DNA from 4 places in the Pseudomonas stagnisoli genome. Region 1 is predicted to be linked to each of the others. Evidence: riboswitches for the same ligand, from Rfam matches in the RefSeq annotation. Region 1 holds a riboswitch; each other region holds the start of a gene.

Region 1 (3,543 bases):
CGCTGACCGCCGGCATGGCCTTCGAGGCGCTCAACCACGCCTCCGACGTCAAGGCCAACATGCTGGTCGTGCTCAACGACAACGACATGTCGATCTCCAAGAACGTCGGCGGCCTGTCCAACTACCTGGCCAAGATCATTTCCAGTCGCACCTATTCGAGCATGCGCGAGGGCAGCAAGAAGATCCTCTCGCGTCTGCCCGGCGCCTGGGAGATCGCGCGCAAGGTCGAAGAGCACGCCAAGGGCATGCTGGTACCGGGCACGCTGTTCGAGGAGCTGGGCTGGAACTACGTCGGCCCCATCGACGGCCATGACCTGCCCACCCTGCTCGCCACGCTGCGCAATATGCGCGATCTGGAGGGCCCGCAGTTCCTCCACGTGGTGACCAAGAAGGGCAAGGGCTTCGCGCCGGCCGAGGCCGACCCGATCGGCTACCACGCCATTACCAAGCTGGAACCGATCAACGCCCCGGTGGCGCCCAAGCAGCCCTCCGGGCCCAAGTATTCCGGTGTGTTCGGCCAGTGGCTGTGCGATATGGCGGCCGCAGACCCGCGCCTGGTCGGCATCACCCCGGCGATGAAGGAAGGCTCGGACCTGGTGGCCTTCAGCGAGCGCTTCCCCGAGCGCTACTTCGACGTGGCCATCGCCGAGCAGCATGCGGTGACCCTGGCCGCCGGCATGGCCTGCGACGGCGCCAAGCCGGTGGTGGCGATCTACTCCACCTTCCTGCAGCGCGCCTACGACCAGTTGATCCACGACGTGGCGGTGCAGAACCTCGACGTGCTGTTCGCCATCGACCGTGCCGGCCTGGTTGGCGAAGACGGTCCGACCCACGCCGGCAGCTTCGACATTTCCTACCTGCGCTGCATCCCCGGCATGCTCATCGCCACCCCCAGCGACGAGAACGAGCTGCGCCAGCTACTGACCACCGGCTACCACTTCCAGGGCCCGGCAGCCGTGCGCTATCCGCGAGGCAGCGGTCCCAACGCGCCCATCGATCCGGCCTTGACAGGTGTGGAGATCGGCAAGGCCGTGGTGCGCCGCCAGGGCCGGGGCGTGGCCCTGCTGGTCTTCGGTGTGCAGCTGGCCGAGGCCCTGCGCGTGGGCGAGAGCCTGGATGCCACGGTGGTCGATATGCGCTTCGTAAAACCCCTGGACGAAGCCCTGCTGCGCGAACTGGCGGCCAGTCACGATCTGCTGGTGACCATCGAGGAAAACGCCGTGATGGGCGGCGCCGGCAGCGCGGTCAGCGAGTTCCTCGCCGCCGAGAACCAGGTCAAGCCACTGCTGCACCTGGGCCTGCCCGATTACTACGTAGAGCACGCCAAGCCGGCGCAGATGCTCGCCGAGTGCGGCCTGGACCAGGCCGGCATCGAAGCGGCCGTCCGTCGCCGCCTGCAGCAACTTGAGCAAAGTTCAAGCTGAGCCACGCTAAACTTGCTTGAGCTTCAACACGCCGTGCACTAAGGTGCGCGGCGTTTTGTTATCCATCAGGTGCGCCGGTCAATGCCGGCGATAATCGGGAAGCCGGTGCGCTCCATGAGCAATCCCGGCGCTGCCCCCGCAACGGTAATCGATCGCAGCCCTGCTGCAGGTCCGCGCAACAGCCACCGGGTCAACCGGGAAGGCGCGCGGAGTGGAATCGAGAGCCCGGAGACCGGCCTGGAGGATTCGACTGGTGTTGCGGAGGGCCGCACCGTCAGGTGCCGCCACGCGCCTGCTTTCTGCCCTCCTCGAAGTCTTTGTCTTTGAGGAACCCCGATGAAACTGTCCCACACCCTGCCCCTCTCGGCCCTGAGCCTGGCCCTGCTGCCTGCCGGTGCCGTGCTGGCCGCCAGCCAGGACGCCGCGCTCAAGCTGCCAGAGACGCTGATCAGCGCCAACCGCGACGTGCAGCAACGCGAAGCCAGCAGCGCGACGAGCACCGTGTTCACCCGCGCCGACATCGAGCGCCTGCAGCCGGCATCGGTCAGCGACCTGCTGCGCCGCGTGCCCGGCGTGCAGGTGACCGACAATGGCGCCGGCAGCCTGACCAGCCTGTACATCCGCGGCACCAAGTCGGCACAGAGCCTGGTGCTGGTGGATGGCATGCGCATCGCGTCGGCCAGCTCCGGCGACAGCAGCCTGCAGTACCTCAATGTCGACCAGATCGAACGTGTCGAAGTGCTGCGCGGCCCGCGTTCGGCGGTGTACGGCGCCGACGCCATTGGTGGCGTGGTGCAGATCTTTACCCGCCGCAGCGCCGGTGAAGGCCTGCAACCCTTCGTGCGCATGGGCTACGGCAGCAATGCCAGCTGGCGCCGCAGTGCCGGCATCTCCGGCGGCGACGCGCAGACTCGTTTCAGCCTGGCCGGCAGCCTCGACGAAACCGACGGCATCGACCGCACCGGCCCTTCCTACGACTCCGACCAGGATCACGACGGTTATCGCAACAAGGCCTTCAGCCTGAGCCTCAGCCACAGCTTCAGCGACAGCCTGGAAGCCGGCGTCAACGTCCTCGACCAGCGCGGCCGCACCGAGTTCGACAATCCCTTCGGCCGTTACGACATGACCACCTTCGAGTCGGTCGGCCAGGAGCCCTACAGCGACTTCACCCTCAGCAGCGTTTCCAGTTACCTGGACGCGCAGATCAATGACCTGTGGAGCAGCCGCCTGGAAGTCGGTCACAGCGAGAACCGCGAGGAAAGCCTGGACAAGCTCAGTGACGAGCGCGGCGTGTTCAATACCTACCGCGACTCGCTCAACTGGCTCAACACCCTGACCCTGAGCGACCGCCACAGCCTGTTGCTGGGCGCCGACTGGTACGAGGATCAGCTCAACAGCAACACCGCGTTCGCCGAGCAGCAACGCTGGAACCAGGCTGCCTTCATCCAGCACCGCTATGACGGCGAGGGCTTTTCCACCGAAGTGGGCATGCGCCACGACAAGAACGAACAGTTCGGCAGCGAAAACACCTGGAGCGGCGCCCTGACCCTGCCACTGAACGCCACCAACGATCTGGTGCTGTCGTACAGCGAGGGCTTCCGCGCACCGACTTTCAACGACCTCTACTACCCCGACTACAGCAACCCAGACCTCAAGCCCGAGCATTCGAAGAGCTATGAGCTGCAGTGGCGCAGCCAACTGGCCGAACGCACTCGCCTGGAGGCCTCGCTGTACCGCACCGATATCGAAGACGCGATCGCCAACGATCAGGACTTCATCCCGCAGAACATTGCCAAAGCCCGTATCCACGGTTTCGAGGCCAACCTGCAGCAGGAACTGTTCGGCTGGCAGGGGCAGCTCGGCATCGCGTTCGTCGACCCGCGCGACCGTGACAGCGGCCACACCCTCAACCGCCGAGCCCGTCGCACCCTGAGCCTGGACCTGGACCGCAGCTTCGGCGAATTCGCCGTCGGCGCCACCTGGCAACTGGCCAGCAGCAGCTACGACGATCCGAACAACCAGTACGAGCTGGGCGGCTACGGCCTGCTCGGTCTGCGTGGCAGCTGGCAGGCCAGTGACGAGCTGAAGCTGGAGGCGAAGATCGACAACCTGCTGGACA
Region 2 (3,543 bases), 890 kb from region 1:
GTACCTGGGCGCGGTAGAACAGCAGCGCCGCCACCGGCCGGCCGGGTTGCCAGTCGGCGCGCCAGTGATCCAGGGTTGTCTCAGCATGGCGCGGGTGATGGATCAGCGTGCGCGGCAGGGCGCGCGGCTCGATCCAGGGGTAGTCGCGCTGCAGCCAGCGGCTGGCGATGCAGTGCAGCAGATGGCGGGCATTGTCCGCACCGCCCTGGCGCAGGTACTGCCACAGGCGCTGGCTGTCCTCGCTTGCCACGTTGCTCAGTTCGCTCAGCTCGGGATCGGCGCGGTCGTCGCCCGGCACCAGGATAATGGTGGCGCCCAGGCGGCCCAGCTCGACCACACGTTCGATGCCGTAGCGCCAGTAGCTGACGCCGCCGTGCACCGAGATCAGGATGACCTTGGCGTGGCGCAGCACCTGCTCGACGTAGAAATCCACCGAAGCATGGTTGGGCAGCTGCGCCGGGCTGGCCAGGCGCAGGCTGGGGAAATCCGCGGGCAGCTCGCGTGCGACCTCGGCCAGCAAGGAGAGGTGCGAGTCACCGGTGCAAAGGATCACCAGCTCGGCCGGGGTCTGGCCGAGGTCGGCGATGCTGTCGGCCGGCAGGGTGACGCCGGCCTGGGCGCGGAGCAGGTGCATGAGTCAGGGCTCCGAGTGGCCTGGGAGGCCCTCACCCCAGCCCTCTCCCGGGGGGAGAGGGAGTCGGTGCTGCGCCAGATTTTCAGTTGAGCATGGCTTTGCTCCCCTCTCCCCTCGGGAGAGGGGCCGGGGGTGAGGGAGCCACAGCCGACTCGCGCTCATCACGCCAGCACGGCCTTCAACTCCGCCTCGATGGCGGCACGGTCGAGGTCCTGGCCGATCAGCACCAGGCGCGTTTGCCTCGCCTCGTCGGCGCCCCAGGCGCGGTCGAAGTGGCGGTCGAAGCGCTGGCCGACGCCCTGGACCAGCAGGCGCATGGCCTTGCCGGGGATGGCGGCGAAGCCCTTGACGCGCAGGATGCCGTGCCTGGCCACGGCCTCCTTCAGGGCGGCCAGCAGACGCGCTTCCTCGGCTTCCGGCAGCACGACGTCGAAGGCGTCGAACTCGTCGTGGTCGTGGTCCTCGTCTTCCTCGTCGTGGTGGGTGCGCCGGCTGTCGATATGCAGCTCGGTCTCGCAGTTCAGGCCGAGCAGCACCTCCAGCGGCAGCTCGCCGCCCTGGGCCTCGACCACCTTGACTGCTGGCGGCAGCTCCTCGGCCACTTCGGCGCGCACGGCAGCCAGCGCATCGGCATCCAGCAGGTCGGTCTTGTTCAGCAGCACCAGGTCAGCGCTGGCCAGCTGGTCGGCGAACAGCTCGTGCAGCGGCGACTCGTGGTCCAGGTTCGGGTCCTGCTTGCGCTGGGCGTCCACCTGCTCGGGGAAGGCGGCGAAGGTGCCGGCGGCCACGGCCGGGCTGTCGACCACGGTGATCACCGCATCCACGGTGCAGGCGGTGCGGATCTCCGGCCAGTTGAAGGCCTGTACCAGCGGCTTGGGCAGCGCCAGACCGCTGGTTTCGATGAGGATATGGTCGAGCTCGCCGCGGCGTGCCACCAGCTCGCGCATCACCGGGAAGAACTCTTCCTGCACGGTGCAGCACAGGCAGCCGTTGGCCAGCTCGAAGATGCGACCTTCGGCCTCTTCCTCGCTGCAGCCGATGGAGCATTGCTTGAGGATGGCGCCGTCGATACCCAGCTCGCCGAACTCGTTGACGATCACTGCGATGCGCCGGCCGCCCGCGTGGCTCAGCAGATGACGCAGCAGGGTGGTTTTGCCGGCACCGAGAAAACCGGTGACGATGGTGACGGGGAGTTTGGCGAGAGTGTGCATGGCGGCCCTGCTGCGTCGGGAAAATGGACGGACGGGCAGGGCGGGGCTCCCGCAGGCGAGCGAGGGCCGAACACCACCGGATCACCCCGCCCGGTTGTCGAACACTTTCACGAGGCAGGTCTCCTGGCTCACGGCGTGAGGCCGAAAGCCTCCTGCGATCTCTGGCGAGATCATAGGGGGCTCGGGCTCGATCCTTCGCCTTCCCACCCCTGAGGGCAGTGGCATGTCGAAGGACGTCATCCGTTCACAGTTGCGGGGGCAGCCAGGGCATCGACCCTGTTCCCTCTTAGCTTCTTCGCCGGGCGAAGAAGAACCTCGGAAAGGGCGCAAGGCTACGCAGCGGCCGGGAAGCGGTCAACCGCGCGGTTGACCCGCATCGGCGCGCGTGCTGAGCTACGCGGCCTTTTGGCTCGCAGCGGGGGTACCCATGCCGATTCGCCTGATCGCCGGGTTCGGCTGCCGGCGCGGTTGTCCGGTGGACGAACTGCAGGTGCTGCTGCTGCAGTGCCTGGCCGCCCATGGCCGACAGCTGGACGAACTGGTCGGGCTGGCCAGCAGCGCGCACAAGCGTGGTGAGCCTAGTTTGCAGACTTTGGCAGAGCGCCTGGGGCTGCCGCTGGAACATGTAGCGGCCGAGGCACTGCAGGCATTCGCCGGGCAGGCCGAGGTCAACCCGCTCACCCAGCAAGTGGCCGGCAGCCCGGCGGTGGCCGAGCCCAGCGCCCTGGCCGCCGCCGCGCGCCATGGGCGGGCGCAGCTGCTCGGCCCGCGCCTGCGCAGCGCCAATGCCACCTGCGCCCTGGCGCGCATCGATTCGGAGCCCTGTGCATGACCGTCTATTTCATTGGCGCCGGCCCCGGCGACCCCGAGCTGATCACCGTCAAGGGCCAGCGCCTGATCCGCAGCTGCCCGGTGATCCTCTATGCCGGTTCGCTGGTGCCGGCGGCGCTGCTCGACGGCCACCGCGCCGAGCGGGTGGTGAATACCGCCGAACTGCACCTGTCGCAAATCGTCGCCCTGCTGGCCGAGGCCCATGCCCTGGGCCAGGACGTGGCCCGCGTGCATTCCGGCGACCCCTCGCTGTATGGCGCGATTGGCGAGCAGATCCGCGAGCTGCGTGCGCGGAATATCCCCTTCGAGATCATCCCCGGGGTAACCGCGACCGCTGCCTGCGCAGCGCTGCTGGAGGTCGAGCTGACCCTGCCGGAGGTGGCGCAAACAGTGATCCTCACCCGCTACGGGCACAACTCGCCGATGCCGGCTGGGGAGGAGCTGGGCGCCCTGGCCAGCCATCGCGCAACCCTGGCCATCCACCTCGGCGTGCAGCACTTGCCGCGCATCGTCGACGAGCTGTTGCCTTACTACGGCGCCGATTGCCCGATCGCCGTGGTGCACCGCGCCAGCTGGCCCGACCAGGACTGGGTACGCGGCACCCTGGCGGACATCGAGGCGCGAGTGGCGGTGAAGGGCTTTCGCCGCACCGCGCTGATTCTGGTCGGGCGGGTCCTGGCCACGGACGATTTCGCCCAGTCGGCGCTGTATGCCGAGGCAACGCGCCACCTCTATCGCCTGGACTGAGCCCGCGTGCGTCGGGCAACCTTCGCGGCTGCAAGGGAGATCAAGCATGCGTGACTATCAATGGCTCCACGAATACTGCCTCAACCGCTTCGGCTCGGCCGCCGCGCTGGAGGCGCGTCT
Region 3 (3,543 bases), 2.1 Mb from region 1:
AGCCTTCAGTGCGAATGAAATCGGCCAACCCTTCGGCACCGCCAAATCCACCGACGCGCACCCGGCAGCTCAGATCATCCGGCACCTTGCCCAGCCCGGCCAGGCTGTAAAGATGCTCGGGGCCCAGGCGTCGCACCAGGCGCAGGGCATCGCCGACGCCGCCGAGCAGCAACACGCGGGTCACGGTTTGTGCACCTGCAGCAGGGTGATCGGCAGTGCGCTGCGCCAGGTATCGAAGTCGCCCAACGGCTGGGCCTGGGCGATGGCGATGCGGGTCAGCTCGCCGCCGTGCTGTGCGCGAAAAGCCACCAGCACGGCCTCGCTCTGCAGGGTCACGGCATTGGCGATCAGCCTGCCGCCCGGCTTGAGCGCCTGCCAGCACTGCTCCAGCATGCCGGGCACGGTGACGCCGCCGCCGATAAAGATGGCGTCGGGCGCTTCCAGCCCGCCCAGGGCCTGCGGTGCCTCGCCGGCCACCAGTTGCAGCTGCGGTGCGCCGAGAGCGTCGCGGTTATGAGCGATCAACTGCTGGCGACCGGCATCAGCTTCGATGGCAATGGCGCGGCAGTGTGGGTGGCTGCGCAGCCATTCGATGCCGATCGAGCCGCAACCAGCACCGACATCCCACAGCAGCTCACCGGGGCGGGGTGCCAGGCGGGCCAGGGTGACGGCGCGCACGTCGCGCTTGGTCAGCTGGCCGTCGTGGCGATAGGCATCGTCGGGCAGGCCGACCGTCAGTGGCAGCGGCTGCACGCCGGTATCGGCCCGGCACTCGACGGCCAGCAGATTGAGTGCGGCCACTTCCTCCAGGTTCCAGCTATCTGCCAGGCCATCGATTCGCCGCTCCAGCGGGCCGCCCAGGTGCTCCAGTACGCTCAGGCGGCTGGCGCCGAAGCCGCGCTCGCGCAGCAGAGCGGCGAGGGCGCTCGGGCTGCTGCCGTCGTTGCACAGGATCAGCAGGCGCTGGCCGTCGTGCAGATGGCGGGCGACGGCCGGCAGCGGGCGCGCGACCACCGACAGCAGGGTGATGTCTTGCAGCGGCCAGCCCAGGCGCGCGGCGGCCAGCGAATAGGCGGAGGGCGTCGGCAGCACAAGCATCTCGCCTTCATCCAGCTGGCGCGCCAGGCTGGCGCCGACGCCGTAGAGCATGGGGTCGCCGCTCGCCAGCACGCAGGTCGGCATGCCGCGCCGCTGCAACACCGGCTCCAGGCTGAAGGGGCTTGGCCAGGTCAGGCGCGCGGCGCGGATGCAAGGTGGCAGCAGGTCGAGCTGGCGCGGCGCACCGACAATGCACTCGGCCTCCAGCAACGCGCGCCGCGCCGCCTTGCCCAGACCGGCGTAGCCGTCTTCGCCAATGCCCACCACTGTCAGCCAGGCCGTCATGCAGCTCTCCTTGCGGTGACGCGCGGGCTTGGCCCTGCGCCGGAAAAAGCGGGCATAATAGCGCCTTCGTCGGTGCCCATGAGACGGTTCACGATCTGGCGAGCTAGAGAAAAACCAGGCGAAAGGGGCTGAGGAAGCGGAGTTTACGAACGGTAAATGAGCATTCCGAAGCCGCTTTCAACGCAGTTTTTCCGACGCGCAGCAGATCGTGGCTCCTTACGGGCCTAAGAGGGAACATGGGTGAGCTCCGGCTCCAACCATGGCTGCCCCCGCAACTGTAAGCAGCGAGTCGCTCCGCACACACGCCACTGAGCAATCGGGAAGGCCGCGCCGCGATGATGACCTGCCAGCCAGGAGACCTGCCGACGACGCAGTCGCGAGTGCCAACATCGGGCGGGGTGTACCGATGCCAAGGAATCGCCCTGCCCGGGTGATGCCTCCGGTTCGGTCGCCGCGTCGTTTGTTGTCGGTGACCGCATGCAGCCAGTTGCTCCTGCCGCGTCTTTGTTGCGTCCCTCGGCCTGCCCGGGGTTATGGCGTGTCGTGCCCGCGCGCGATGGCGGCATTTGCCGCGTCAAGCTGCCCGGTGGGCTGCTGACCAGCGCGCAGGCCCGCGCCGTGGCCGAGGCCGCGCGGCTCTGCGGCAGTGGCGTGCTGGAGCTGACCAACCGCAGCAACCTGCAGTTGCGCGGCGTGCGCGACGAGAATCATGAACCGCTGGTGCAGCACCTGCTGGCCGCCGGCCTCGGCCCGCGCCACCCGGATGCTGATGATGTGCGCAACCTGCTACTCAGTCCGGCGGCCGGGCGCGATCGCAGCGCGCACCTCGATACCCGCCCGCTGGCCGGCCGCCTGCTGGCGCTGCTGGAAAATACGCCCGAGTTTCACGCCTTGTCGGCCAAGTTCGCCCTCCAGCTGGACGGCGGCGAGGCCCTCGCCATGCTCGACCATCCCCACGACCTGTGGCTCAGCGCGTTGCCTGGCGGCACGCACCTGGCCTTCGGCCTGGCGGGCTGCCCGCGCGATGCGGCGCTGGGCGTGATTCCCCTGGCACAGGCGGAGCGACTGGTGGAGGCCGTGCTACGGCTGTTCCTGCAGTTGGCCGGCGCGCATACCCGGATGCGCCAGCTGTTGGCTGAGCTGCCGGTGGAGCAGTTCCTGGCGCGCCTGCCATTGTCTGTTCAGCAGCCATGGGCCACTCCGCGGCGTCCGCGCTATGACAGCCCGCCACTGGGGGCGCATGTGCAGGCGCAGTCAGGCTGGGTGATGCTGCTGGCCGGCGTGCCGCTCGGGAGGCTACACGCCGACCAATTGAGTGCCCTGGCTGAACTGGCTGACTCCGAGGGCTGTGGTGAGCTGCGTCTCACGCCATGGCAGGGGTTGCTGCTGCCGGACATACCTGGGAGCCGTCGAGCCTTCGTCGGCCAAGCCCTGCATGACCTTGGCTTGCTGCTGGAAACGCGCGCGCCGCTGGCCCGCCTGCTCGCCTGCAGCGGCTTGCCCGGCTGCGCCAGGGCCCAGGCGGACACCAAGGCCGATGCCCGCAAGCTGGCTGAGCGCCTCCCGGCGCACATCGCCCAGGTGCACCTGAGCGGCTGCCCGCGCAGCTGCGCCGCCGCTCATATCGCGCCTTATACGCTGCTGGCCCAGCCCGGCGGCCGTTACGACCTCTATCGCCGCGAGCAGGGCCTGGCCGGGTTCGGCCGCCTGTTGGCGCAATCCCTCGATATCGACCAAGCCGGCGAGCGCCTCGCCGCAGGAAGCCCCGAATGATCGATTACATCCGCGATGGTCAGGAGATCTACCGCCAGTCCTTCGCCACCATCCGCGCCGAGGCCGACCTCTCGGCGATCCCCGTCGACCTGGAAAAGCTCGCCGTGCGTTTGATCCACGCCTGCGGGATGGTCGATGTGGTGCAGGACCTGCGTTTCTCGCCCGGTGCCGGTGCCGCCGGCCGCGCCGCCCTGGCCAAGGGCGCGCCGATCCTCTGCGATGCGCGCATGGTGGCCGAAGGCATCACCCGCGCGCGCCTGCCGGCGAACAACCCGGTGATCTGCACGCTGCACAATACAGACGTGCCGCAGCTGGCCCGCGAGCTTGGCAACACCCGCTCTGCCGTGGCTCTTGAACACTGGCGCGAGCACCTGGAAGGCAGCGTGG
Region 4 (3,543 bases), 900 kb from region 1:
CCGCAGCATCGGTCGGTTGTCGGCCAGCGCCTGCAGGTGCAGCTCGGGATAGCCGCCGGGCAGGTAGAGGCTGTCGACGGCCGGCAGGGCCGCGTCGGCCAGCGGGGAGAAGAAGCGCAGCTCGGCGCCCAGCGCGCGCAACAAATCGAGGTTGGCCTGATAGAGAAAGGCGAAACTGGTGTCGCGCGCCACGCCGATGCGCACGCCGGCCAGCAGCGGCTCGATACACGGGTCGTCCGGGGCGGCGAAGCTCACCGGCTCGGGCAGTACCTCGCCGGCACTGGCCAGCAGGGCATCGGCGGCGGCGTCCAGACGCGCATCGAGGTCGGCCAGTTCCTCGGCCTGGATCAGCCCCAGGTGGCGGCGTGGCAGCTCCAGCGCCGCCGAGCGCGGCAGGCCGCCGAACCAACGGATCGAGGGCGGCAGGCTGGTCTGCAGGATGCCGTTGTGGCGCTCGCTGCCGGTGCGGTTGGCCAGCACCCCGGCGAACGGCAGATCGGCCTGGAAATGCGCCAGGCCGTAGGCCAGGGCGGCAAAGGTCTGGGCCATGGCGCCGGCATCGATCACGCCGAGCACCGGCACGCCGAAGCGGCGCGCCAGGTCGGCGGCCGAAGGCTGGCCATCGAACAGGCCCATGACGCCTTCGATGAGGATCAGGTCAGCCTCCTGCGCCGCCTGCCCGAGCAGGCGCCGGCACTCGTCCTCGCCGACCATCCACAGGTCCAGCTGGTACACCGGCGCGCCGCTGGCGCGGGCGAGGATCATCGGATCGAGGAAGTCCGGGCCGCACTTGAACACCCGCACGCGGCGCCCGGCCCGACGGTGCAGGCGCGCCAGGGCGGCGGTGACGGTGGTCTTGCCCTGGCCGGAGGCAGGCGCGGCGATCAGCAGCGCCGGGCAACTGCGCGTGGTCATTGCCCTCTCCTCCGGCCCCTCTCCCATAAATGGGAGAGGGGAGTGGTACGCGAGAGCTTGAGGCTCGTATCGCCCTCTCCCGCGTGCGGGAGAGGGCTGGGGAGAGGGTAGCGGTTCAAAACTCGACCCCCTTCTGCGCCTTCACCCCGGCCTTGAAGGCATGCTTGACCAGCGTCATCTCGGTCACCGTGTCCGCCGCCTCGACCAGCTCAGGCAGGGCGCCGCGCCCGGTCACCACCACGTGCTGCAGCAGCGGCCGCGCCTCGATGTCGGCGAGCACCTGATCGAGCTGCAGGTAGCCATACTTGAGGGCGATGTTCAGCTCGTCCAGCACCACCAGGCCGATACTGTCATCGGCCAGCAGACGTTGCGCCACCTGCCAGGCCTCGCCGGCCATGGCGATGTCGCGCTGGCGGTCCTGGGTCTCCCAGGTGAAGCCCTCGCCCATCACGAACCACTGCACCTCATCGGGAAAGCGGCGGAAGAAGGCCTCCTCGCCGGTGCTGGCGGCGCCCTTGATGAACTGCACCACGCCGACCTTCATACCGTGGCCGAGGGCGCGGGCGACCATGCCGAACGCCGAGCTGCTCTTGCCCTTGCCGTTGCCGGCGTGCACCAGCAGCAGGCCGTATTCGTCCTGGGCCTGGGCGATCTTCGCGTCGATCAGGGCTTTCTTGCGCTGCATGCGCGCCTGGTGGCGGGCGTCGCGTTCTGCCGATTCGGCCATGCCGCTCTCCTGTCCGGCCCCGGGGCCAGACATTGGGTGTCGAAAGGCAAAACACGGACGCACGCAGGAAGGGCCACAGGCCCTGCCCACCCGCAAAGCCCGCCGCAATGCCGTGGAAGCGCGACAGGCCGGTCTCCGGGCTCGTGAGCCAGGCCATTGGCCTGCGGGTCGCGCCTTCCCGTGCCGCAGCACAGTGGCGTAGGCGACCCTTGTCTCACCTACCGTTGCGGGGGCAGCGCCGGCTTGAATGGACCGGCTTCCCTGTTTCACCCCTCGGCCACGCATGGCGGGGGCACCTGTTGCAGGCGCGCAGGGTAGAGGCTGGGGGCGGGAGCGTCAACGCGCGCTCAGAAGCGCGGGGTAAAACCGGCCGGCTTGCTCGCCAGCCAGGCGACGAAGGTGCGCAGGCGCTCGTCGGCCAGCAGGGCCTCGCGACTGTTGTAGGTCAGCGCCAGCTCCTTCTCGTCGAACAGCCGGTGGATCTGGTTGTGGCAGGCGCGGCAGACCCACAGAGTGGCGGTGATGCGCTCAGCCCTGGCGAAGCGCTTCTGCACATAGGGTTTGTCGTGCAGGGCCTTGGGGATCAGGTGATGACGGGTCAGCGGTAGCTGGCGGGCACACAGCTCACAGGCTGCCGGCTGCGGGGGCAGGCGGATCGTCTCGGCCATGGTCTCAGCGTTTGCGACAGAGGGTCAGGCCGTCGCCCAGCGGCAGCAGGCTGAGGTCGATGCGACTGTCCCGCAGCAGGCCACGGTTGAGCGCCTGGATGGCGCGGGTATCGGCGCTTTCCGGGCTCTGTTCCAGCACCCTGCCGCTCCATAGCACGTTGTCGAACAGGATCAGCCCGCCCTGACGCACCAGTACCAGGGCATGCTCCAGGTACACCCGGTAATTGGCCTTGTCAGCGTCGATGAAGATCAGGTCGAAGCTTTCGCTCTGCCCGCCGCGCTCCAGCGCACTGAGGGTCTCCAGCGCCGGCGCCAGGCGCAGGTCGATGCGCTCGGCCACTCCCGCCTCGTGCCAGTAGCGCTCCGCGATGGCGTTGTACTCGCCGGGCAGGTCGCAGCAGATCAGCCGGCCGTCCGCCGGCATGGCCTGGGCCATGCACAGCGCGCTGTAGCCGGTGAAGGTGCCGATTTCGAGAATCTTGCGCGCGCCGCTGATCTGCACCAGCAGAGCCATGAACTGGCCCTGCTCGGGCGCAATCTGCCAGCGCGCAGTGGGCAGCTGCGCGGTCTCCTCGCGCAGGCGCTTTAGCAGCGGTGACTCGCGCAGGGAAACGTCCAGCAGGTACTGGTACAGCGCGTCATCGAGATTCAGCGTGCGGTTGGTCATGGCTGGCGTGCCAGCTGACGTGCCGCCAGCACCCGCTTGGCGCCCAGGTAACTCTTCTGCCAGTAGGCCTGGCTGAGGTAATCCAGGCGCACGGTACCGCCGCTGGACGGCGCGTGCACGAAGCGACCCTCGCCGACATAGATGCCCGCATGGCTGACCTGGCCCCCGCCGTTGGTGGCGAAGAACACCAGGTCGCCGCTCTGCAGCTCGTTACGGCCCACGCTGGGTGCGCGCACGCCGATCATCTCGCGGGTCGAGCGCGGCAGGCTGATGCCGGCGGAATTGCGGTAGACGTAGCCGATCAGGCCGCTGCAGTCGAAACCGCTCTCCGGGGTGTTGCCGCCGTAGCGATAGGGCGTGCCAACCAGACCGATAGCGCTGATCAGCACGTCGTCGGCGCTGCCATCCACGATCGGGAAGGGATTGCTGGGTTCTTTGGCGGGAGGGTTGCCGGCGCAGGCGGTGAGCAGCGCGGCGAGGGCAAGCAGGGAAAGACGAGCCATAAAATGCATGGGCGGGCGTCCGGGCCGGAATGCGCCCTACTCTGCCGGCTCGCGAGCACGGGC

What was found. Region 1 has a riboswitch for cobalamin ahead of ACOAPY_RS03750 (TonB-dependent receptor domain-containing protein). Riboswitches for the same ligand answer to the same signal wherever they lie in the genome.
Region 2: another riboswitch for cobalamin. It lies ahead of cobW (cobalamin biosynthesis protein CobW); the one in region 1 lies ahead of ACOAPY_RS03750 (TonB-dependent receptor domain-containing protein).
Region 3: another riboswitch for cobalamin. It lies ahead of cobG (precorrin-3B synthase); the one in region 1 lies ahead of ACOAPY_RS03750 (TonB-dependent receptor domain-containing protein).
Region 4: another riboswitch for cobalamin. It lies ahead of cobO (cob(I)yrinic acid a,c-diamide adenosyltransferase); the one in region 1 lies ahead of ACOAPY_RS03750 (TonB-dependent receptor domain-containing protein).

What each region holds. Positions count from the first base shown of each region.
Region 1 is NZ_CP184361.1:776,913-780,455, reverse strand. It holds gene dxs (1-deoxy-D-xylulose-5-phosphate synthase) at 1-1,424, shown strand, start outside; cobalamin riboswitch at 1,475-1,679, shown strand; gene ACOAPY_RS03750 (TonB-dependent receptor domain-containing protein) at 1,761-3,543, shown strand, end outside.
Region 2 is NZ_CP184361.1:1,666,196-1,669,738, forward strand. It holds gene cobN (cobaltochelatase subunit CobN) at 1-634, opposite strand, end outside; gene cobW (cobalamin biosynthesis protein CobW) at 796-1,845, opposite strand; cobalamin riboswitch at 1,942-2,178, opposite strand; gene ACOAPY_RS08075 (cobalamin biosynthesis protein) at 2,273-2,677, shown strand; gene cobM (precorrin-4 C(11)-methyltransferase) at 2,674-3,423, shown strand; gene ACOAPY_RS08085 (DNA-3-methyladenine glycosylase I) at 3,470-3,543, shown strand, end outside.
Region 3 is NZ_CP184361.1:3,012,291-3,015,833, reverse strand. It holds gene ACOAPY_RS14555 (cobalt-precorrin-6A reductase) at 1-184, opposite strand, end outside; gene cbiE (precorrin-6y C5,15-methyltransferase (decarboxylating) subunit CbiE) at 181-1,383, opposite strand; cobalamin riboswitch at 1,566-1,763, shown strand; gene cobG (precorrin-3B synthase) at 1,861-3,156, shown strand; gene ACOAPY_RS14540 (precorrin-8X methylmutase) at 3,153-3,543, shown strand, end outside.
Region 4 is NZ_CP184361.1:1,671,950-1,675,492, reverse strand. It holds gene ACOAPY_RS08120 (cobyrinate a,c-diamide synthase) at 1-915, opposite strand, end outside; gene cobO (cob(I)yrinic acid a,c-diamide adenosyltransferase) at 1,031-1,642, opposite strand; cobalamin riboswitch at 1,752-1,957, opposite strand; gene ACOAPY_RS08110 (hypothetical protein) at 1,990-2,310, opposite strand; gene ACOAPY_RS08105 (class I SAM-dependent methyltransferase) at 2,315-2,977, opposite strand; gene ACOAPY_RS08100 (C40 family peptidase) at 2,974-3,489, opposite strand.